2 regions of the Rhodococcus sp. PSi06 genome follow, and region 2 is predicted to be linked to the other one. Evidence: riboswitches for the same ligand, from Rfam matches in the RefSeq annotation. Region 2 holds a riboswitch; the other holds the start of a gene.

Region 1 (11,111 bases), on a different contig from region 2:
CGTCGAGCGCCAGCGCGTTGGCCAAGGTCTCGCTCGACGCGTCACTGCAGGCCGATCTGCCGCCGGAATCGATCGCGTCGGGATTCGGCCGCTCGGAAACCGTCATGCAGTTGTCCTGGGTTCTGGGCGGCACGCTCGGTGTGCTGTTGCCCACCGAATACTGGCTCGGTTTCACCGTGGTGTCGGTGTTGCTTACGATCGGCCTCGTGCAGACCTTCCTCACCTACCGCGGCCGATCGCTTCTGCCCGGATTCGGCGGCAACCGCCCCGATCACGTCGAACAAGAAATGTCCGACGGCTCCTTCGGCGAAAACGTGACCAAGTGACACTCGCTACCCGTACCAAGAAGATCGCGGCGATCATCGCCGCCGGTCTCGCCGTCATCGCTGTCGCGTTCGTCGCGGTGCTCGCTCTGCTGGTCGGGAAAGCTCCCGAGAAGGAACCGACGGTGACCGCGTACGCCAACGGACGCACCGTTGTGGTGGAGCCGTATCTGTACTGCGCGGTGAGCGATCCGCTGTGCACCAATGTCGGTGAGACCACCGAGATTCAGGTCGGCGAAGCCAGGACGGTGCAGCTCTCGCTGCCCGCCCCGATCTACTCCGCACCATGGGTGCTGGCCGTGGTCTACGGCGACGACACCGGCGACGTGGTGGAGAACACCGAGTTCCACGAACCGGACACCAAGCTCTCCGTCACGGTTCCCACCGAGGACGACAGCAACCGGACGCTGCTCGGCATCGAAGTGCGGTTGCCCACCGGCATCATCGACACCGACACCAATCAAGAGGGTTTCGTCAGCCACGCCATCTGGTCGATCGGCACACGTCCGTAGGTTCGGCGTGGTTCAGCTGTCGAGCTCACGAGCGACGGCCCGGACGACCTCGGAGATCCGCTGCGCGATCTTGCGATCGGGGTACTTGCCCTTGCGCAGTTCGGGCTGCACCGTCGCCTCGAGCAATGTGATCATGTCCTCGACCATGCCGTGCAGCTCGTCGGGCGTGTGTTTGCGCTCGACGGGTTCGCGGCGGGTGCCACCGGTGTTCTGCCGCACCGACGGTGCCGGCTCGAGCACCTTCAGGCTCAGCGCCTGCGGCCCGCGGCGGCCCGCTGCCATGCCGAATTCGACACGCTGACCGGCTTTGAGGCCCTCGACGCCCTCCGGCAGCGCCGACGAACGCACGTAGACGTCCTCGCCTTCCTCCTGTGAGAGGAATCCGAATCCCTTGTCGACGTCGTACCACTTCACCTTGCCGGTCGGCACTGATCTCACCCGTTCATCTGTTGCTGTCGGTCGTTTCGTTGCTCGCGGGCCCTCTGTTCGGACCTGCGGCCTGCACAAGTTTCGCGCCCTACGAGTACGTAGGACGCGAATACACCAGTCTAGCGCGGTGAAACCGATAGAGCACTCGAGTTGTTCGTCGCACGGTTCTTCACAGGGCCGCGCTTCGCACTACCGTGGTGGACGTGGACACACCGACCCGTAAGAGCAGCACGGTTCTGCTGCGCATCGCGCTCGCACTGTTCGCGATAGGCCTCGTCGCCATCGTCGCGATTCTGCTGTTTCCGATCTTCTCCGACGCCAAGCCCCCGCTGAGTCTGTATCTGACGGCCATGTTCTCGGCACCGGCCGGGTTCCTGCTGGCCCTCGGGTACGCGCTCGCGTCCGGACGGCGGGCCCGGTAGACCATGCGATTGATCCTGAACGTCATCTGGCTGGTCTTCGGCGGGCTGTGGCTGGCCATCGGGTATTTCTTCGCCGGTCTGTTGCTGTGCATCCTGATCGTGACCATCCCGTTCGGTATCGCCTCGTTCCGTATCGGTGTGTATGCGCTGTGGCCGTTCGGCTCGACGATCGTCGACAGACCGGGAACGGGGTCCGGCGCGCTCGTCGGCAACGTCCTCTGGCTGATCCTGGCGGGTTGGTGGTTGGCGCTGGGCCATGTCGTCACCGCGGTCGCCATGGCGATCACCATCATCGGCATTCCACTGGCGATCGCGAACCTGAAACTGATCCCCGTATCGCTGATGCCGCTCGGCAAGGACGTCGTTGCCGTTCGGTGACCTTCGGGGCCCCTCGTAGCCGATGTGACTTCCATCACATAACGCTGAGGTAACAGCCCGGCAACGGGCCGGGGTCCACCGGTCGCAACCTCCGCTAGCTGGGCAGACGCGCGAGACCCGAAACCGGCACCGATCGAGCTCCCGACGCAGCCACGAAATCGACAGTTACCAAATAGTGACGTAAGCCGGGAATTTCAGTACGGTCAGCAGCGGCCGGAAAGTTCGGCCGAACTCCGGTCCGCAGCGCCAAACCTCGTCCCGCGGACACCGGAACACCCTCGACGATCACCCAGGGGACGAGGACGGGGGACCCACGTCCTCCACGGACAACCGGGAAGTTGTCGCAACTCACGAAGTTGCACCGACTTCCCTTGGGGTGAAGCCCAATTGCCGATTCGATGAGAATGGGCAAAACGGCCGGGCTACCTCTCAGCCCGAACCCGACAGCTGACCTCGCAGGCGCGTGTGGAGAGGATTTCAACTCGTATGAGCGGACGTCATCGCAAGCCGAGCACCACTGGCAAGACCGTCGCAAAGGTTGCTGTCACCGGAGCCATCATGGGCACCGCAGGCATTGCCTTCACCGGCACCGCGAACGCGGCACCGGATTCCGACTGGGATCGCCTTGCACAGTGTGAAGCCGGCGGCAACTGGGGCATCAACACCGGCAACGGCTTCCAGGGAGGCCTGCAGTTCTCCCCCAGCACCTGGAACGCACACGGCGGCCAGCAGTACGCAGCTACGGCCAACCAGGCCAGCCGCGAAGAGCAGATCGCAGTCGCAGAGAAGGTCCTCGACTCGCAGGGCTGGGGCGCATGGCCGTCCTGCTCCTCGAGCCTCGGCCTGAGCAGCGCGCCGTCCGAGCGCAGCGTTCCGGTCACCCCCAAGGCACCCGAGGTTCCGGCACTGCCCGACCTGTCGTCCATCCCGGCAGTGGACAGCTCCGCCGAGGTCGTCAACGGCATCGTCACCGCCGTCCAGAACATGACCAACGATCCGGCGATTGCATCGTTCGTCCAGAACGCAGCACAGGGCATCCAGCTCGATCCGCAGGTCGTGAGCTTCTACCAGGCCAACAAGGCATTCCTGCCTCAGTAAGCGCCTGCGAGGGTTCGCAACTCGTACGAAAAAAGCCCCCGACATCGTCGGGGGCTTTTTCGTTGTTGCGTGGCCTTCGCTACCGGTTGACCACGGTCACCGGGTGCGCATAGGGCAGGTCTTCGACGGGCAGCGGGAACTCCGTGTCCTCGCCGAACGGCGACAAGCCACCCGATCGAGCGGACGAGAGTTCGGTCACCGCGTGGTCACCGCGAGCGGTGTCCGGCCAGCCTGGATCGACATAGGGCTTCTTCGACTTGTTCACCATGCACCTATTTTGACACCTGCACTGCGGCGAGCACCAGCCCAGGTCTCTAATCTGATAGACGATGACCGACACGACTGTGCCTCGACACACCGACACGCCTCCCGATCTACCTCAGTGGATCGCAGCTCGCTCCGACGCCGAGCTGATCAGAGCCATGTCTCTGCGTCCGGACCTGACCGCACCGCCGCCCGCCTCCCTGGCCGTACTGGCCGGACGGGCAGAGCAGCGACGGTCGATCCTGCACACCGCGGACACCCTCGACACACTTGCCCTGACCGTCCTCGAGATCCTGGCCATCGAGGAGGCCTACGAACGCCCCGTCACTCGCGCTGCGCTGCTGGCCGTTGTCGCCAAGCGTGCGCCGGCCAAGAGCGTCGACAAGGCACTGGCCCAGCTTCGCGAACGGTTGCTCGTATGGGGCGACGCGTCCGGCCTGCGGATCAGCGCGGCCGCAGCGGATGCCGTGCCGTGGCGCATCGGACGCGCGCTCGATCCGATCGACAATCTCACCGAGTCGCACATCACCGCAGCACTGGCCGAGCTCGGCGAGGGAGAACGCAATCTGCTCGACACCCTCGCCAGATCGTCCCCGACCGGCCGCACCCGAGACGCGGCACCGGGCACCCCGCCGGACCGACCCGTCCAGAAGCTGCTGGCCGCCGGCCTACTGATCTGGCTGGACGAGCAAACCGTCGAGCTGCCCGTTCAGGTCGGACAGATTCTGCGCGGCGAGCCGATGTCCGATCCACGGTCGCTCGCCGAGCCGAAGCTGGCGACCAAGACCCAATCGCTCGCCGACGTCGATGCAGCCGCCGCAGGCGAGGCACTCGAACTCGGTAGGCACTGCGTCCTGATCATCGAAGCGCTGTCCGCGTCACCGGCCCCTGCTCTCAAGGCCGGCGGTCTCGGCGTACGGGAGCTCCGCAAGATCACCAAGGCAACCGGCCTCGACGACGACCGAGTCAGCATCCTGGTGGAACTGCTGGCGGCAGCGCACCTGATCTCGAGCGGGACGCCGGACCCGGTTCCCGCGTCCGATACGGGCGACGACTACTGGGCACCCACACCCGCCGTCGACGCCTGGCTCACCGCTGCCCCGGCGGCCCGGTGGCACACGCTCGCCTCCTCCTGGCTCGAGGTGCCGCGGGCACCATGGGTCATCGGCATGCGCGACCCCAACGACAAGCCCATCGCCGCCCTGTCCGAGGAAGTCCGTTCTCCAGCAGCACCGCGTGATCGCCGCATGATCCTCGAGCTGCTCACCGAACTGGGCAGCGGACACTCCGCTGCGCCCGCGGACCTGGCCCGAACTCTGGCGTGGCGTCGTCCTCGCTGGTCCGGACGCTTCGGCGTCACTCCCGTCGGACACGTCATCGCCGAAGCCACCGCACTGGGCATCGTCGCGCGCGGGGCGATGTCGACCCCGGGACGCTCGCTGCTGCACGACGGCAACGCCGAGGCCGACATGCGCGCAGCCCTGCCCGAACCCATCGACTACGTGCTGGTGCAGGCCGACCTCACCCTGGTGGCACCCGGCCCGCTCGAGCCGGAACTGCACGATCGAATCGAACTGGTCGCCGACGTCGAGTCGGCGGGCGCAGCGACGATGTACCGGATCAGCGACACCAGCCTGCGCCGGGCCCTCGATGTGGGCTTGAGTGCGTCGGAACTGCACGCGTTGTTCGCCACTCATTCGCGCACGCCGGTGCCGCAGGCCCTGACCTACCTCATCGACGACGTGGCGCGTCGACACGGTCGCTTGCGGGCAGGCGTCGCCGCGTCGTTCGTTCGATGCGAGGATCCTGCCTTGCTGGCGGAGGTGCTGGCCTCGCCGGCGTCCGAGCCGTTGGCCCTGCGTGCTCTCGCGCCGACCGTCGCGATCTCGCAGGCCCCGCTCGCCGAGGTGCTGTCGGTGTTGGCCGGGGCCGGGTTCGCTCCTGCGGGTGAGGACTCGTCGGGCACCATCGTCGATCTGCGCTCCCGCGGATCACGGGTATCGGCGAGGCGGGCCCGCCAGACCTTCCGTACCCCCGCCGTTCCCACCGAGGAACAACTGGGTTCGCTGGTGCGCGGAATGCGCGCCGCCGACAGAGCAGCGGGCAACGGCGGCGCGGTGGTGCGCGCCGACGGTTCACGTGCCAGCAGCACCGCGACGATGACGCTGTTGCAGACCGCAGCCAAGGTCAAACGCAGTGTCAGCATCGGCTACGTCGACGCACAGGGGGTTGCCAGCCACCGGATCGTCGATCCGATCAGTATCGGGGGCGGCCAACTGGATGCGTTCGACCCCGCCACCGGAGGGGTCCGGCGCTTCACCCTGCATCGCATCACCTCGGTCGCTCTGGTCGAGTAGTTCGCCGCGTACGTGCACGCGCGCCCCTACCTGTGGACAATGGAGAAGTTGCGCTCTTTCGGGTGCAGCGGAAGTCTCTAGGAGGAACCGTGACAGACGGCCCGCTGATCGTTCAGTCCGACAAAACGTTGTTGCTCGAGATCGATCACGAACTTGCGGGTGCAGCGCGGGCGGCCATCGCACCGTTCGCGGAGCTCGAACGTGCCCCCGAGCACGTGCACACCTATCGCATCACCCCGCTGGCGTTGTGGAACGCACGCGCCGCCGGCCACGACGCCGAGCAGGTCGTCGACGCGCTGGTGAACTTCTCGCGTTACGCGGTGCCGCAACCGCTGCTGGTGGACATCGTCGACACCATGGCTCGCTACGGCCGCCTGCAGTTGGTCAAGAGCCCGATCCACGGCCTGGCCCTGATCAGCCTCGACCGTGCCGTGCTCACAGAAGTGATGCGACACAAGAAGATTGCGCCGATGCTCGGTGCCATGGTGGACGAGGACACCGTCATCGTTCATCCCAGCGAGCGCGGACACCTCAAGCAGATGCTGCTCAAGATCGGCTGGCCCGCCGAGGACCTCGCCGGCTACGTGGACGGCGAAGCGCACCCCATCGAACTCGACACCGAGGGCGGCAAGTGGACGCTGCGCGACTACCAGGAGATGGCGGCGGATTCGTTCTGGGCCGGCGGTTCGGGCGTCGTCGTGCTGCCGTGTGGCGCGGGCAAGACGATGGTCGGTGCCGCGGCGATGGCGCGGGCCAAGGCAACCACGCTGATTCTGGTCACCAACACCGTCGCGGGCAGGCAATGGAAGCGCGAGCTGATTGCACGCACGTCGCTCACCGAAGAGGAAATCGGCGAGTACTCGGGTGAGCGCAAGGAGATTCGCCCTGTGACAATCGCCACGTACCAGGTGATCACGCGTCGTACCAAGGGTGAGTACAAGCACCTCGAGCTGTTCGATTCCCGCGACTGGGGCCTGGTGATCTACGACGAGGTCCACCTGCTCCCCGCCCCGGTGTTTCGCATGACGGCAGATCTGCAGTCGCGTCGACGCCTCGGCCTGACGGCAACACTCGTCCGCGAGGACGGCCGCGAGGGCGATGTGTTTTCGTTGATCGGCCCCAAGCGCTACGACGCACCGTGGAAGGACATCGAGGCGCAGGGATGGATCGCGCCGGCGGAGTGCATCGAGGTGCGCGTGACTCTCACCGACGCCGAGCGGATGGCCTATGCCGTCGCCGAACCCGAGGAGCGCTACAAGCTCTGCTCGACGGCGCACACCAAGATCGCCGTCGTGAAGTCGATTCTCGCCAAGCACCAGGACGCCCCGACCCTGGTGATCGGCGCGTACCTCGATCAGCTGAACGAACTCGGTGAAGCGCTGAACGCTCCGGTGATCCAGGGCTCGACCAAGAACAAAGAGCGTGAAGTGCTCTTCGATGCGTTCCGCAAGGGCGAGATTCAGACGCTCGTGGTGAGCAAGGTGGCGAACTTCTCGATCGACCTTCCCGAAGCTTCGGTGGCAGTGCAGGTTTCGGGAACGTTCGGATCGAGGCAGGAAGAGGCGCAGCGCTTGGGCCGACTCCTCCGACCCAAGCACGACGGCGGTCAGGCGCACTTCTACTCGGTGGTCTCCCGAGACACCCTCGACGCCGAGTACGCCGCGCACCGTCAGCGTTTCCTCGCCGAGCAGGGGTACGCGTACCGCATCACCGACGCCGACGACCTGCTCGGCCCGGCGATCTGAGGCTTCGTATGCGGATCGGCGGCGTGCTAGGAATAGCAGTGTGCGCCGATTCGATTTTCCAGTAGACGTAGCCCACGCGAAGTCGGTCAACGAGACGTTCACCGAACTTCGCCGGCTGCGCATCTCCGCCGCGCTCACGGCCGTGGTGCTGCTCGCGCTGGGGATTTGGTTCTTCTGGATCGCGACGCCGTGGTCGTACATCCTGGGTGCAGTGCTGTGCATCGCGGCAGCGACATCGCTGTGGGTCATGGTGTGGGCACCGAAGAAGATGGGGTCCATCGAATCGCTCTACGCCGCGGGTGATCTGGTACCGGCCGTGGTGGCCGAGACGATGCCGAGCGGCGCTGTATTACTGGCGCTGATCGACATCGCCAAACCTGGCGTCGACGAGCCGCACTACGTGCTGACCACTCGCGTCGTAAGTGCACTGCCCGGGCACTCCCTCGAACGCGGCACGAAGGTTCCTGCGGTCTCGGTTCTCGCCGATCGCGGCCGTAACGCCGGCGGACGCACCTGGCAGTTGGTCTCGGCGATGCCGATCGCCTGGGGGACTACGGATCGACAGGTTCTCGCCCGCGCAACCGACGAGATCACCGAGGGCGAGTGGGCCCTACTGCACGCGAACGTCGGTCTGTCCGAGAAGGTACGCAAGGCCAGGAATCAACAGTTGCTCGTCGATCCGGAGGACCTGCGACGACCTACAGAGCCGGAATGACCTCGCGCTCGAAGAGTTCGATGCCGGAGCGGTCGAAAGCAGCTTCGGGGAAGTAGAAGATTCCGTACGTCATTCCTTGCTCCTGTAACGCCGTCAGATTTTCCACGATCTGTTCCGGGGTTCCGACGGCCGGCATTCCGCGAAACGCCGCCAGAGATCCTTCGGCCTTGTCTGCACCCACGAGTTCGGTGAGCCGACTCTCCAGGGCTCGCAGCTTGTCCTCCACGTCCGCCTCGGTTGGGGCGATGACGACGTTGTAATTGGCCGAGCGGACTATGGCGTCGAAGTCGGTTCCCACATTCGCGCAATGATCGCGTAGCAGAGCCGATTTGGCGGCGAATCCGGCAGGTGTGCCGTCGAAGTTGGTGTAGTTGGCGTACTTCGCCGCGATCTTCAGTGTCACCTTCTCGCCCCCGCCCGCGATCCACAGCGGGATCCCGCCCTCCTGCAACGGCAGCGGCCGCACCACGGCACCGTCGATCTCGTAGTGCTTGCCGTCGAGAAAGACCTCGCCGGTGGTCCACGCCTGCTTGAAGATCTGCACACCCTCGTCGAGCCGGCCCAATCGTTCACCGGCAGAGGGAAACCCGTAGCCGTAGGCGCGGAACTCGTGCTCGTGCCACCCGCCGCCGATGCCCATCTCCACGCGTCCACCGGAAATGATGTCCACCGTGGCAGCAACTTTGGCGAGATAGGCCGGGTTGCGGTACGACATCGCGGTGCACATCTGCCCGAGCCTGATCCGGGAGGTAGTTGCGGCCAGCGCGGACATCAGCGTCCACGCCTCGTGCGTCGCCTCGTCGGTAGCGATCGGAACGGTGTGAAAGTGGTCGTATACCCACAGGGACTCCCACGGACCGGCCTCGGCGGCGAGCGCATGGTCACGCATCACACTCCAGTGCCGGGCGGGGTCGATACCGACCAGATCCAGTCGCCAACCCTGTGGAACGAACAATCCGAATCGCATGACAGGCACAGTACAGATGCAGGGCGAAAGCCCGGTTCGGCCCGGTGAACTACGCTGGACGAATGTCCGAGATGCCGCCCTCGCGCACGGTAGCGCGCCTGCGCCCGTTCGCATCGACGATATTCGCCGAGATGACCGCTCTTGCGGTGGCCGAGAATGCCGTCAACCTGGGGCAGGGCTTCCCCGATACCGACGGCCCGCCCGCCATGCTCGAGGCCGCACGCGAGGCCATTGCGAACGGGCTCAATCAGTACTCCCCCGGCCCCGGCATGCCGGTGCTCCGCGGCGCCGTCGCAGCCGACCGGGAACGTCGATTCGGGCTGCACTACGACCCCGACTCGCAGGTACTGATCACCGTCGGTGCCACCGAGGCGATCTCGGCATCGCTCCTCGGCCTGGTCGAGCCAGGCGACGAGGTACTGCTGATCGAGCCGTTCTACGACTCCTACGCGGCCGCCATCGCTCTCGCCGGTGCTACTCGGACAGCCGTACCGCTGGTCACCGAAGGCAACGGATGGACCGTCGACACCGATGCCCTCGCTCGCGCCGTCGGCCCCCGAACCCGGATGTTGATCGTCAACTCCCCGCACAACCCCACCGGCACCGTCTTCGACCGCGCGACCATGCTCCGCATCGCGGAGATCGCCGTCGAACACGATCTGCTCGTCCTCACCGACGAGGTCTACGAACACCTGACCTTCGACGGAACAGTGCACACTCCGATCGCGACACTGCCGGGGATGTTCGAGCGCACCGTCACCGTGTCGAGTGCCGCGAAAACCTTCAACGCCACGGGGTGGAAGACGGGCTGGGCGCTGGGCCCGGCCGCCTTGATCGATGCCGTGCGCGCCGCCAAGCAATTCATGAGCTTCGTCGGCGGCACCCCATTCCAACCTGCTGTGGCCTACGCGCTCGAGCACGAGCAGCCGTGGATCGACTCGATGCGCGACGGTCTGCAACGCAAGCGGGACACACTCTCGGCTGCACTGACCGCCGCAGGCGCGGACGTGAAGTACAGCGCAGGAACCTATTTCGTCTGTGCCGACATCGCGCCGCTCGGGCGCGGGGACGCATACGAGTTCTGCCGTTCCCTACCCGATCTGGTGGGGGTCGCGGCAGTCCCGGTCACAGCCTTCGTCGACGAACCTGCTCCGTGGAAGTCGTTGGTACGCTTCGCTTTCTGCAAAAAAGACGAGGTACTCGCCGACGCAGCCGAGAGGTTACGGAGATTGTGACTCCGCAACCGACGATCCCGGCGTATTTCGTACGACAGGCCGTCGACCTCGCGACGAGCGGCGGAATGGATTTGACCTACCCGTTGTCGATGGCCGGCATCGGGCCCACCATTCTCGGGAACCCGGCGGAACGGCTGACCACCCGCCAGGTCACGGCGTTCACCCAGGCGGTGTGGGCGATGACCGGCGACGAACTGTTCGGCCTTGCCGCAGTGCCGGTGCGGCGCGGTAGTTTTCGCGTGGTGTGCCAAACCCTGATTCACTCGGAGAACCTCTGGGCGGCGCTGATCAGGATGTCCGAGACCATGCGGGTGCTGATCCCGGTTCGCCCCATGACACTGGACCGAACCGAGGAATCCACGGTGTTGACGGTGCACGTCACGCCCACCACGCACCTCAGTGCCGAGGCCAACGCCCTCGCCGAACGCTTGCTGACGGACTTCCTGTTGATTCTGCTGCACCGATTTGCGGCGTGGTTGATCGGCAATCGGGTGAAACTGCTGTCGGTGCAACTTCCGTACGCGCTCCCCGGTCCCGAGGCCGGAAAGATGTACGACTCCATCTTCGGAACACACGTCGAGTTCGGAACCGACCGCGCCACACTGGAATTCGACAGTGCTGTGATGCGCGCACCGATAGTGCAGACCGAGGAGACTCTCGCCGACT
Region 2 (11,111 bases):
TGACCATTGGAATGGCCGTTGCCGTTGGCATGTCCGTTCGAGTGACCATTGCCATTGGAATGGCCGTTGCCGTTCGAGTGACCGTTGCCGTTCGAGCCGTTGCCGAGAATTCCCGCCTGGTAGTTGCGGAGCATCGCGAGCTGCTCGTGTTCGCCCTTGTGCAGTGCATCTTCGAGTGCCTTGCTCTGCGCCACAGGGTCCGGGGTGAACAACGATCCCGAGCCGGGCTTACCGGCCGAGCCGAGCTTGTTCATCTTCTTCGGTACCGGCGCGCCCTGGTAGTCGAGGGGAATCGGATGTCCGTGATCGTCGACCGGTCCGAGCGGCTGGTGGATTTCCACGTACTGGCCGTGCGGGAGTCGCTTGATGATTCCGGTTTCGATTCCGTGCTCGAGCACAGCCCGGTCGCTTCGCTGCAGACCGATGCAGAACCGGTAGGCAACGAAGTAGGCGATCGGAGGCAGGATCAGGACGCCGATGCGACCGATCCATGTCATGGCGTTGAGCGAGATGTCGAACTTGTACGCAATCAGGTCGTTGACGCAGGACAGCGTCAGGACGACGTAGAACGCGATGGCCATCGCGCCGATGGCCGTACGGACCGGCACGTCGCGGGGACGCTGCAGCAAGTTGTGATGCGCAGTGTCACCGGTGAGGCGCTTTTCGATCCACGGGTAGACGATCATGACCGCGAACACGAGACCCATGATCATTGCCACCCAGAACGCGGCCGGGATGGTGTAACGACCGGCGATGTAGATGTCCCATGCGGGGAAGAGTCGAGCCAGACCGTCGGTCCACATCATGTAGAAGTCGGGCTGCGAACCTGCCGACACCTGCGACGGATTGTATGGGCCGAGGTTCCAGATCGGGTTGATCTGGAGCAAACCACCCATTGCAGCCAGAACACCGAAGGTCACGGCGAAGAATGCACCGGACTTGACCGCGAACACCGGCAGAATACGAACGCCGACGACGTTCTTCTCGGTGCGTCCCGGTCCGGGGAACTGAGTGTGCTTCTGGTACCAGACCAGCGCGAGGTGAGCTGCAATCAACGCCAGGATGATCGCGGGAAGTAGCAGCACGTGGGCTACGTACAGGCGAGGGATGATGATGGTCCCCGGGAAGTCGCCGTCGAAGATCAGCCAGTGCATCCAGGTGCCCACGATCGGGATGCTCATCGTGATACCGGAGAAGGCGGCGCGAAGACCGGTGCCCGAGAGCAGGTCGTCGGGGAGGGAGTATCCGAAGAAGCCCTCGAACATCGCCAGGATCAGCAGCAAGCAGCCGATGACCCAGTTGGCCTCGCGGGGACGACGGAACGCACCTGTGAAGAAGATACGGGCCATGTGCACGATGATCGACGCGGCGAACATCAGTGCCGCCCAGTGGTGAATCTGTCGCATGAACAGACCGCCGCGGACCTCGAACGTGATGTCGAGGGCAGTGGCGTACGCACGCGACATGGTCACGCCGTTGAGGGGGGTGTACGAGCCCTGGTATACGACCTCGCTGAGCGACGGATCGAAGAACAGGGTGAGGAAAACGCCGGAGATCAGCAGGATCACGAAGCTGTACAGCGCGATCTCACCGAGCAGGAAGGACCAGTGGGTGGGAAACACCTTGTTGATCTGACGGCGCAATCCTGGTGCCAAGTGATAACGACTGTCGACGTCGTCGGCCTGCTTGGCTGCGAGGGTTTGCAGTGAAGGGCTCATGAATCACGCTCCGGTTTACGTTCCCAGAAGGCGGGACCCAGTGGTTCCTTGAAATCGGCTCGTGCCACTAGATATCCCTCCTCGTTGACAGTGATGGGAAGCTGGGGCAGCGCGCGCGCGGCCGGTCCGAAGATCGGCTTGCCGTACTCGAGCGCGTTGAACTGCGACTGATGACAAGGGCAGAGAATGCGGTTTGTCTGCTGCTCGAACAACGATGTCGGGCAACCCAGGTGCGTGCATATCTTGGAGTAGGCGTAGTAATCGCCGTAGTTGTAGCTCTCCTGGCCTTTGCGTTTGATGACCGTGCTCGCGGCATCGGGACGCAAGCGGATGAGCATGACGGCGTTGCGGATTCCACGCAGGGACGTGAGCAGTTCGTGTTCGCTCTCGCGGTCCGCTTCGCGGAACGGAAATACGGTCTCCATGGCACCAGCGTCCAAGTCCTCGGGCCGAACGAGAACGACATCTTCCGGTCGCCCGGTGTCTCGTCGGAGGTAGATGGTCTCCCCATCGTACCGAGGAGTCCAGCCGGATACCCACAACGGAGAATCTTCGCCCTTGGCCCACGGGTTCTTGATCAGGCCGCCGAGCGGCAGCAATGCCATGACACCGAGTGCGCCGCCGCCGAAGAAGAGTGAGCGCTTGATCACCTTGCGGCGACCGATGGTCGACGTGTCGAGAGAGTCGCCCAGTTCTGCGACCAAGGTCTTTCGGTCGGTCTCCGACGAACTTCCGTCGTGACGGTCCTGGATGGAGACCTCTTCGGGAATGAACTTCTTGGTGAACTGCACGGCACCGACGCCCACTGCGAGGATCGCCAGGCCCATCGTGCCGCCGATGAGGGGCGTGTACAGCGAGTAGAGGTGGTAGTTTTCGTCACCGATTCCGGCGTACTGCCACGGCCAGAACAGGTAGACCGCGATGAATGCGACGGCAGAAAGACCTGCGATGGCGAACCAGATCGCTACGCTGCGCTCGGCACGCTTCTCGGCGCGCGTTCCCTCGACCGCCCAGCGGTTGCGACGAAACGCAACGTCGACGCCGTCGAGATTGGTGCCCAGTTCGACCAGCTGGTCGCGGCTCAGCGCACCCAGTTCCTCGTCGGTGTACTTCTTGTCGGCATCCACACCACTGGTGTTCGCCGCGTCCTTGCGGCCGGAATCACCGTCGCTCATGACCTTGCTCCGATCCACAATGTTGCGCCGACGACAGCGGCGATTCCGACAACCCACAGCGCGATCGCCTCGGTACCGGGACCGAAGCCCGCCAGGCCCCAACCGCCGGCAGCTTTGGTCTCCTGAGCCGACTTGACGTACGCGATGATGTCGGACTTCTCCTCGAGCGTCAGCTGACGATCGGAGAACTTCGGCATGTTCTGCGGACCGGTGACCATCGCGGTGTAGATCTGCTGCTCGTTGGCAGGACCGAGGTCCGGAGCGAACTTGCCGGAGGACAGGGCACCGCCCTGACCGGTGAAGTTGTGGCAGGACGCGCAGTTCAGACGAAAGAGCTCGCTGCCGCGGGCCACGTCGTCGCCGACCAGTGACTCCTGAGCAACCTCGCCGTTGTCGTCGAGGATGACGGTGGGGCCACCGCCGTTGGCCTGAATGTAGGCACCGAGGGCGTCGACCTGCTTGTCGTCGAACTTCGGCGGCTTGCGGAGCGCCTGGGCCTCGTTACGAACAGCGGGCATGCGGCCGCTCGACACCTGGAAGTAGACAGCTGCTTCGCCGACGCCGATGAGGCTCGGTCCGCGGTCCTGAACACCCTGCAGGTTGGCACCGTGGCACGTCACGCAGGACGTGTCGTACAACTGCTTGCCTTCGCGAATCAGCGCAGCCGAGTCGGTGTCGGCCGTGGCGACCTGCGGAGTCGGAGTGAGGGCCGAAGCAAGGAAGCCGGCGCTCAGAAGGCCCATCATCAGAACGAGAGCACCTGTGATGCGACGGCGCGTCTTACGCTGCCGTCGCGTCTTGGCGGCGGTTTTGTCGACGGATGCTGCTGGGGGAGATGTACTCATCTTCTATCCCTTGTCGTGTCGGGACGGGCCGAACGTCGGGGGCTGAATCCGTTCGTTCGTTATCTTTGGCGTGCTGACTGTCACTAGCGGATGAAGTAAATCGTCGCGAACAGGGCAATCCAGACGATGTCGACGAAGTGCCAGTAATACGAGACGACGATTGCGGCGGTGGCCTGCGCAGGCGTGAACTTACTGACCAGCGTTCTGGTGATCAGGAAGACGAAGGCGATGAGTCCGCCGATGACGTGGAGTCCGTGGAAGCCGGTCGTGATGTAGAAGACCGATCCGTACACGCTGCTCGACAACGTCGTGCCCTCGTGCACCAGGTGGTAGTACTCGTACGCCTGGCCGGACACGAAGAACGCGCCCATTGCCAGCGTGACGATGTACCAGCGCCGCAGACCGAACACGTCGCCGCGCTCGGCAGCGAACACGCCCAGCTGGCACGTGAACGAGGAAGCGATCAGCACGGCCGTCACCGGAACGGCCAAACCGAGGTTCAGCTCGGTCGGCTCCGGCGGCCAGTTTCCGTTCGCCTGCGCGCGTGCGACGAAGTACATCGCAAACAGCCCGGCGAAGAACATGAGTTCACTCGACAGCCACACGATCGTGCCGACGCTGACCATATTGGGACGGTTCAGCGAGTGCACGCGTTGGGTGATTGCCGATCCTTGAGTCCCTACTGCGCTCGTCACAGAAAGAAGTATGACCCGTCGTAGTACGGAAGGCATATCCGGGTCCGCTCTGGGCGCGTCGCAACACAACGAATCCGAATGCGCTGTGGTTCCCGTCCAGGTGGGAGGCCCTGTACGGGCCGGTAGGGTCCAGTCGTGCAAGGCTGGCCTCATGGCAAAGAGCAGTGCAGGTGGGTGGTTTCGAAGGTTGTTCTCGCGGTCGAAAGCGGAACGTCTGGACCCCACGCGCGATGATCTGGTGATAGTGGCGAGTTGCTTCGACGACGCACAGGCGTGCTCGGCCGTCCTCGACGACGCGGCGCGAACCCCGCCGGTGTGGACGGAGGCGTCGGAAGTGCTGCTTCGGCACCATCTGCTGCTGCCGGCGCACGAAGTGGACGACGCGGCCGCGGTCGCCGCCCAGGACGACTACGAAGTGGGTCCGGCGGCCGAAGTGCCGGACGTCGACGGATATCGCCCACAGGTCGACGGCGGAGTTCCCTTGGTTCTGCAGCGTGTGCAGGTGCTGGACGCGCTGCATTGCTCGCAGGAGCGATCGCGAATGGCCGGCCTCGCCCAACGCCGGGGTGGAGCCGTGCTCGGCTGGGACGCACTGCAGCCGGCCGAGCCCGACCCGGCCTCTGGCTAAGATTCCACCGCCCCATGTCCGTCGCCACGGACCGACGAACGGATCCAGCCATGAACGCACCGACCACTGACGAGCAGCCGCGAACCTGGCGTCGAATCCTGGGTGCGCTCAGCACTGGTACCGATCTGTCCAGCGCCGACACCGGCTGGGCGATGGACGAGATCATGGCCGACAACGCGACAGCGGCACAGATCGCGGCGTTCGGGGTTGCTCTCCGAATGAAGGGTCCCACCCCGGCGGAAGTGAGCGGGCTGGCCGAGTCCATGCTGGCCCACGCGGTGCTGGTGGACACCGATACCGATGCCGTCGATGTCGTGGGCACCGGAGGCGACGGCGCCGACACCGTCAACATCTCCACGATGGCGGCGATCGTTGTTGCCGCCAGCGGAATACGAGTGGTCAAACACGGTAACCGCGCAGCGTCGTCCAAGAGTGGCACCACCGATGTGCTCGAGGCGTTGGGTGTCCGGGTCACTCTGGGGGCCGATGCCGTGGCGTCGAGCGTCGAACAGGTGGGAATCGGGTTCTGCTTCGCGCCGATCCATCACCCCGCGCTTCGCTTCGCGGCGGCCCCGCGCAAGGAGATCGGCATCCCGACGGTGTTCAACGTGCTTGGTCCACTGACCAACCCGGGCCGCCCACGCGCAGGCCTGATCGGCTGTGCCTTCGAAAGTTTGGCTCCGGTGATGGCCGACGTGTTCGCCGGCCGAGGCAGTTCGGTGCTCGTCGTGCGGGGCGACGACGGACTGGACGAGATCACGCTGTCCACCACCACCACCGTGCACGTGGTGGCCGACGGCTCGGTGACCGTCGAATCGATCGATCCGGTGGACTTCGGAATCGACCGGGCACCGATCGAGGCGCTCAAAGGTGGCGACGCGGAATTCAATGCCGCAGTGGCGCATCGCGTGTTTGCGGGCGAGCACGGACCCGTACGCGACGCCGTATTGCTCAATGCCGCCGCGGCTATGGCCGCTCACCAGGGCGTCTCGGGAAACCTGCACGAGCGGATGGAAGCCGGATTGGTAACTGCGGCAACGGTTGTCGACAACGGTTCCGCTGCACGCCTACTCGCCGACTGGGCTCGCTGCACCACCGCTCTCGCCGGCTGACGAACAACGCCTTTCTGGGCGCCCCTATTCGCCGATCGAAAATCCTGCGTCGACGTCGGCGCTCGAATACGACTGGAACGCAATATGAGTCGTGGTGTTCTTCACTCCACGCACCCGGTTGATGTGCTGGGTGATCACCTCGGCAATCGAGGCATGATCGCGGACTTTTACGATCGCAATCAGATCGACGTCGCCGGCGCAGGAGTAGACCTCCGAGACGCCGTCGACATCGGCAACGGCCTGCGCTGCCTCCGGAATCAGATCGGCCTCGGCGTCGATCAAGACGATGGCATTGATCATCTGTGCTCCTCATGCGTCCCGAGCCCGATATCCGACGAGCCTCACCAGAACTCTAGTTCCGCGGGCTCCACTCCTGCCTCAAGGGTCGTTCCGCGGGCTCCACTCCCGCCCTAAGGGTTGTTCCGCGGGCTCCACTCCTGTCGCGCGGCTTCTCTCGCCGTTCGACACCACTCCTCCCAAGAGCCCGCCGAGCGTGCCGGACTGCAGTAGCCGCTGCTCGTTCGGACGATGCGGACTCCCTCGGTGCGTAGCCAGGACGCGATGAGGCCTACCTCTTCCGGGGGCGCGCCTCGCAGCGGTGTCATGTCGGGTATCACCGTCTCGGCGGACGCGGTGATGGCGTCGACCACCGGCATGGGGTGCACTCCGCGTGGCGCAACCGCAGCTCCTGCCAGTCGACCGAATCGCACCACGATCAATTCCCAGCCGCCGTCCACGGTCCGCCGCGCCGCCACGAGTTCGGCTATCGCGGCGACCGCCGCCGATCGATGCATTCTACGTAGCGCGTCCACGGTGATTGCGATCCGGTCGCGCAGGCGCGCCGCGGTCTCGTAGAGCTCCCTGTCCGCGAGTTCGGCGACTCGCCGACGCATCGAGTACAGGATCGCATCGTCCTGGCCGCACACGAGCGCAAGAAACTGCGTGGGTGCACTTGAGTACTCCTCGGCCGTCAACGGACCGGAGAAGGCCGCTGGGCACCCGCCGACGTCCGTTGCCGGGCAGTCGTCGCCGTGCCGAAGCGATCGAGCCAGCCGGCGAGTGCACGTACGCAGACGACAGAACTCGGCCACGAGTGCGGAAGCCTCCGCGGCGTCACCGCGAACCGAGAACGGCCCGAGACTGTTGGGCGTCGGCGTGCGGACTATCGACAGACGTGGAAATGCCTCATCGGTAAGGGTGATCCACCAACCCTTCTTGGGAAACTTGGAACGGCGGTTGTACGGAGGGATGTGCGCGGAGAGCAGCCGCAGTTCTCGGACACCGGCTTCGAGTGCGTGCGCGCACTCGACGTGATCCACGCGGGTGGCCAGAGAGACCATCTCCTTCATGCGGCCCCTGGTCTCCGAACCGGTGAAATAGTTGCGCACCCGGCGTTTGAGGTTGTTCGAGGTGCCGACGTAGAGCACCTCGTCGGACGGTCCGCGGAAGAGATAGACGCCGGGCGTGCCGGGCAGGTGAGCGGCCAGGCCGCGTTTGGCGCGCTGGCCGGCGGACACTGCGGGAAGGTAGTCGACCAGTTCGGCGTAACTGTGCACGCCCTGATTTCCCACTCGTTCGATGAGGCCGTGCAGCACGTCCACCGTCGCACGAGCGTCGTCGAGCGCGCGGTGGGTGGGCCGAGTGCCTGATCGGAACAGGGTGGACAGCGCCGAGAGTTTGACCGATGGTGCCTCGTCGCGCGTGAGAACTCGTCGAGCCAGCTTGACGGTGCACAGCACCTGAAACCGGGGCCACACGATGTCGAGTCGACTGGCTGCGGCTTTGAGGAAGCCGGTGTCGAAGCCTGCGTTGTGGGCCACCAACACCGAGCCTCGGGCGAACTCGAGGAATCCGGGCAGGACGCGCTCGATTCGAGGCGCGCCGATCAGCATTGCCGACGTGATGCCGGTGAGTTCGACGATGTACGGCGGAATGGACCTACCGGGATCCACGAGGGTGGCGAACTCGCCGAGGATTTCACCTCCGCGAACCTTGACTGCTCCGATCTCGGTGATGGCCTCGGTATCCGCGCTGCCCCCGGTGGTTTCGAGGTCGACGACGACGAACGTGGTGTCGTGCAGTGGGGTGTCCAGTTCGTCGAACGACAGCTGGATGGGCAGGCTCACGCGGACGACGGTAGGTCCGACCCCCGACAAGAACTCGGATTGCTCGATTGCACCCGGACCGTGTCGTCGTACCCCGTCCGTGACGGTTCACGAAACCTGTCGGTGGCGGGCGCTACCTTTCGCTCGATCGGCCGATTCGGCCGCCGGAAACAACAAAGAGACGAGGATCACAATGATCATCGACTGCAGTGATTGCCTTGTCCGTGACATCGCCTGTGCAGACTGCGTCGTGACCGTGCTTCTGGGGCCGCCGGGAATGCCGTCGAGATCGGACGGACGATGGGTCGGACCACCCGCGCCGATCACGCTCGAGCAGGAAGAACTCGGTGCTATGGGGGTACTCGCGGATGTCGGTCTGGTGCCCGCGCTCAAGCTCGTGACGAACGAGGACGACGCCGACGGAGTTCCGTCGTTACCGACTCGTGACACACCGGGGGATCAGCGCGCCGGTTAGCGAATTTCGGGCCGATTTCCGATGCTTCGGCGCGTTGGGGTCGACACAGGGGTATGCCATTTCGTAACCTTCCTGAGACCTTGCGGAGTCTCGCCAGTCCAAACCGGAGTGGCGTCGCAAGTCACCGCCTAATCGTTCACTCGCGAGAGTGTTCGTACCGGGAACCCGATATCTACTGGGGTGAATCCCGCTGAGCCACGCACAGTGGCCGGTGGGTAGGGCTGCTCTTCCCAGCCCGAACCCGTCAGCTAACTCGGTCGGCGGACGATAGGAAGAAACGGAGCACCATCTTTCGTGGCGTCACAACTTTCCAACCGATCATTGCGACGAGTACTCGTAGCCGGAGCGCTCACGGCAGGCGTGGTCATTCTTCCCGCTGCACCCGCAATGGCGGCCCCCCTCACCATTCCCGGCGTCGGAACTTTCGAGATTCCTGACATCCCGGGCCTCCCTCCCCTCAACATTCCGGGCCTGCCCGCTCCGGGTGCGGCGATTGCGCCCCAGGTCACGCCCGCGGCCAAGGCTGTTCAGGCTGCAGAGTCCAAGATCGGCGCTCCGTACGTGTACGGCGCATCGGGCCCGGATTCCTTCGACTGCTCGGGCCTCGTCCAGTGGGCGTACAAGCAGGCCGGCATCAGCCTTCCTCGCACGAGCTACGACCAGGCTGCCGCAGGCACCCCGGTCTCGCGCGACAGCTTGGCCCCCGGTGACGTCGTCTCGTTCTACGGTGGCTCGCACTCGGGCATCTACGTCGGCAACGGCAACGTCGTGCACGCGTCCACGTCCGGCGTGCCGGTCAAGGTCGCTCCGCTTGCCTCGATGCCGTTCGATGGTGCTCGTCGTTACTGATTCGACCAGATCTGATTCGAGCAGCAGACGTCTGCTGTGATCGACCGACAGGGTCGGGCCGCACACCGGCCCGGCCCTGTCGTCGTTGTCCGGGCACCGTGCAGACGACATGCCGGTACGGTGGACAGCAAGGGCCGTCTTTCGTAATCTGATCGAGACCTGGTCGACGTTTATTCTGTGATCTATCACCGACGAACCCCTTCGATTTCAGACGGTGTTCACGTCCGTGCCGGCATGAGCATGGGTATGGTTCGTTTCGGACTTCTTATCCAACCGCCGCCTCGTGAAGGCGGCAGAACGAAGGACGGAGAGTCGCTTTTCGTGGCGAAATCGAGATCGAACCGAGGATGGCGGCTGGCCCGCAACTCGGTGGTTGCTGCCGCGTTGGCTGCTTGCATCGTCGTCGTGCCGACACAAACGGCCGGCGCTCAGCCGGGATTCGACTCGGCGTCCGACGCTCAGACCAAGCTCGCCGAGCTCTCCCGAGACTCCGAACAGACGAACGAGTCTCTGCACAACGCTCAGATCGACCTCGACGCCAAGACCGCGCAGCAACTCGATGCTCAGGCGGCCGTCGATAACAGCCGCGCTGCTCTCGACGCAGCGCAGGCGCAGTTGACCCAGCTCAAGCCGGCCATGGACAAGGTGGCCAACGTCAACTATCAAGGTGCACGGACGAATCGTCTGTTCGCTGTGATGGTCAGCGACTCACCTCAGCAACTGCTCGATCAGATGTCGGCGCTCGATGTGATCTCGGCGGAGACGGCCGGTCAAGTAGCCCAATTCCAGCAGGCGAGTTCGGACGCTGCTGCGGCCGAGCAGGCGGCCACGACAGCCGCAGACCAAGCTCGAGTCGCGGCCGAGCAGGCCAAGGCAGTCAGTGACGATCTCCAAGCCAAGCAGAGCGAACTGCAGGGACAGATCGCCGAGGTGATGGCTGCCTACAGTGCGCTGTCGTCGTCCGAGCAGCTCGCGCTGGCCGGATCCTCCCTGCCCGACGGTTTCGATCCCACGACGATCCTGCAGAACTTGACGCCGGGGTCGGGTACCAGCGCACTGCAGGCCGGTCTGACGCAGATCGGCAAGCCGTACGTCTGGGGTGCCACGGGACCGGACGGCTTCGACTGTTCAGGGCTGGTGGTGTGGGCGTACAAGCAGGTGGGGAAGACGCTCCCTCGGTCCAGTCAGGCGCAGGCCGAAGGTGGGACACCGATCGACCAGAAAGATCTGCAGCCAGGGGACGTGGTGTTGTTCTATCCGGACGCCTCGCACGTGGGAATCTACGCCGGTAACGGAAACGTGTTGCATGCCTCCACATTCGGCGTTCCCGTCAAGGTGCAGTCGATGGCATCGTTCCCGTACTACGGGGCGCGTCGCTACTGAGGTGACCTTCGCTGACCGATCGATGCTCGTATGACGCGGCCGGTGCGGAACAGGTGGATTGCGGCCGTTCTCGTCGCCGTGGTGGCCATCTCGATCGTTGTGCTCCATCGAGCCGACAGCACCGAG

What was found. A riboswitch is a leader RNA that binds a small molecule or an ion and turns the genes downstream of it on or off. The one in region 2 is predicted to bind cyclic di-AMP.
Region 1: another riboswitch for cyclic di-AMP. It lies ahead of ACFI9K_RS15635 (transglycosylase family protein); the one in region 2 lies ahead of ACFI9K_RS09765 (C40 family peptidase).

What each region holds. Positions count from the first base shown of each region.
Region 1 is NZ_JBHNYO010000011.1:71,584-82,694, reverse strand. It holds gene ACFI9K_RS15660 (MFS transporter) at 1-326, shown strand, start outside; gene ACFI9K_RS15655 (DUF2771 domain-containing protein) at 323-835, shown strand; gene ACFI9K_RS15650 (cold-shock protein) at 848-1,264, opposite strand; gene ACFI9K_RS15645 (hypothetical protein) at 1,468-1,686, shown strand; gene ACFI9K_RS15640 (YccF domain-containing protein) at 1,690-2,064, shown strand; cyclic di-AMP (ydaO/yuaA leader) riboswitch at 2,341-2,542, shown strand; gene ACFI9K_RS15635 (transglycosylase family protein) at 2,551-3,162, shown strand; gene ACFI9K_RS15630 (hypothetical protein) at 3,242-3,430, opposite strand; gene ACFI9K_RS15625 (helicase-associated domain-containing protein) at 3,492-5,783, shown strand; gene ACFI9K_RS15620 (DNA repair helicase XPB) at 5,873-7,528, shown strand; gene ACFI9K_RS15615 (DUF3239 domain-containing protein) at 7,569-8,243, shown strand; gene ACFI9K_RS15610 (LLM class F420-dependent oxidoreductase) at 8,227-9,210, opposite strand; gene ACFI9K_RS15605 (pyridoxal phosphate-dependent aminotransferase) at 9,273-10,445, shown strand; gene ACFI9K_RS15600 (AraC family transcriptional regulator) at 10,442-11,111, shown strand, end outside.
Region 2 is NZ_JBHNYO010000006.1:54,221-65,331, forward strand. It holds gene qcrB (cytochrome bc1 complex cytochrome b subunit) at 1-1,718, opposite strand, end outside; gene qcrA (cytochrome bc1 complex Rieske iron-sulfur subunit) at 1,715-2,893, opposite strand; gene qcrC (cytochrome bc1 complex diheme cytochrome c subunit) at 2,890-3,738, opposite strand; gene ctaE (aa3-type cytochrome oxidase subunit III) at 3,822-4,433, opposite strand; gene ACFI9K_RS09740 (hypothetical protein) at 4,585-5,061, shown strand; gene trpD (anthranilate phosphoribosyltransferase) at 5,112-6,173, shown strand; gene ACFI9K_RS09750 (Lrp/AsnC family transcriptional regulator) at 6,198-6,473, opposite strand; gene ACFI9K_RS09755 (DEDD exonuclease domain-containing protein) at 6,584-8,299, opposite strand; gene ACFI9K_RS09760 (hypothetical protein) at 8,529-8,753, shown strand; cyclic di-AMP (ydaO/yuaA leader) riboswitch at 8,869-9,031, shown strand; gene ACFI9K_RS09765 (C40 family peptidase) at 9,048-9,602, shown strand; gene ACFI9K_RS09770 (C40 family peptidase) at 9,924-10,985, shown strand; gene ACFI9K_RS09775 (hypothetical protein) at 11,016-11,111, shown strand, end outside.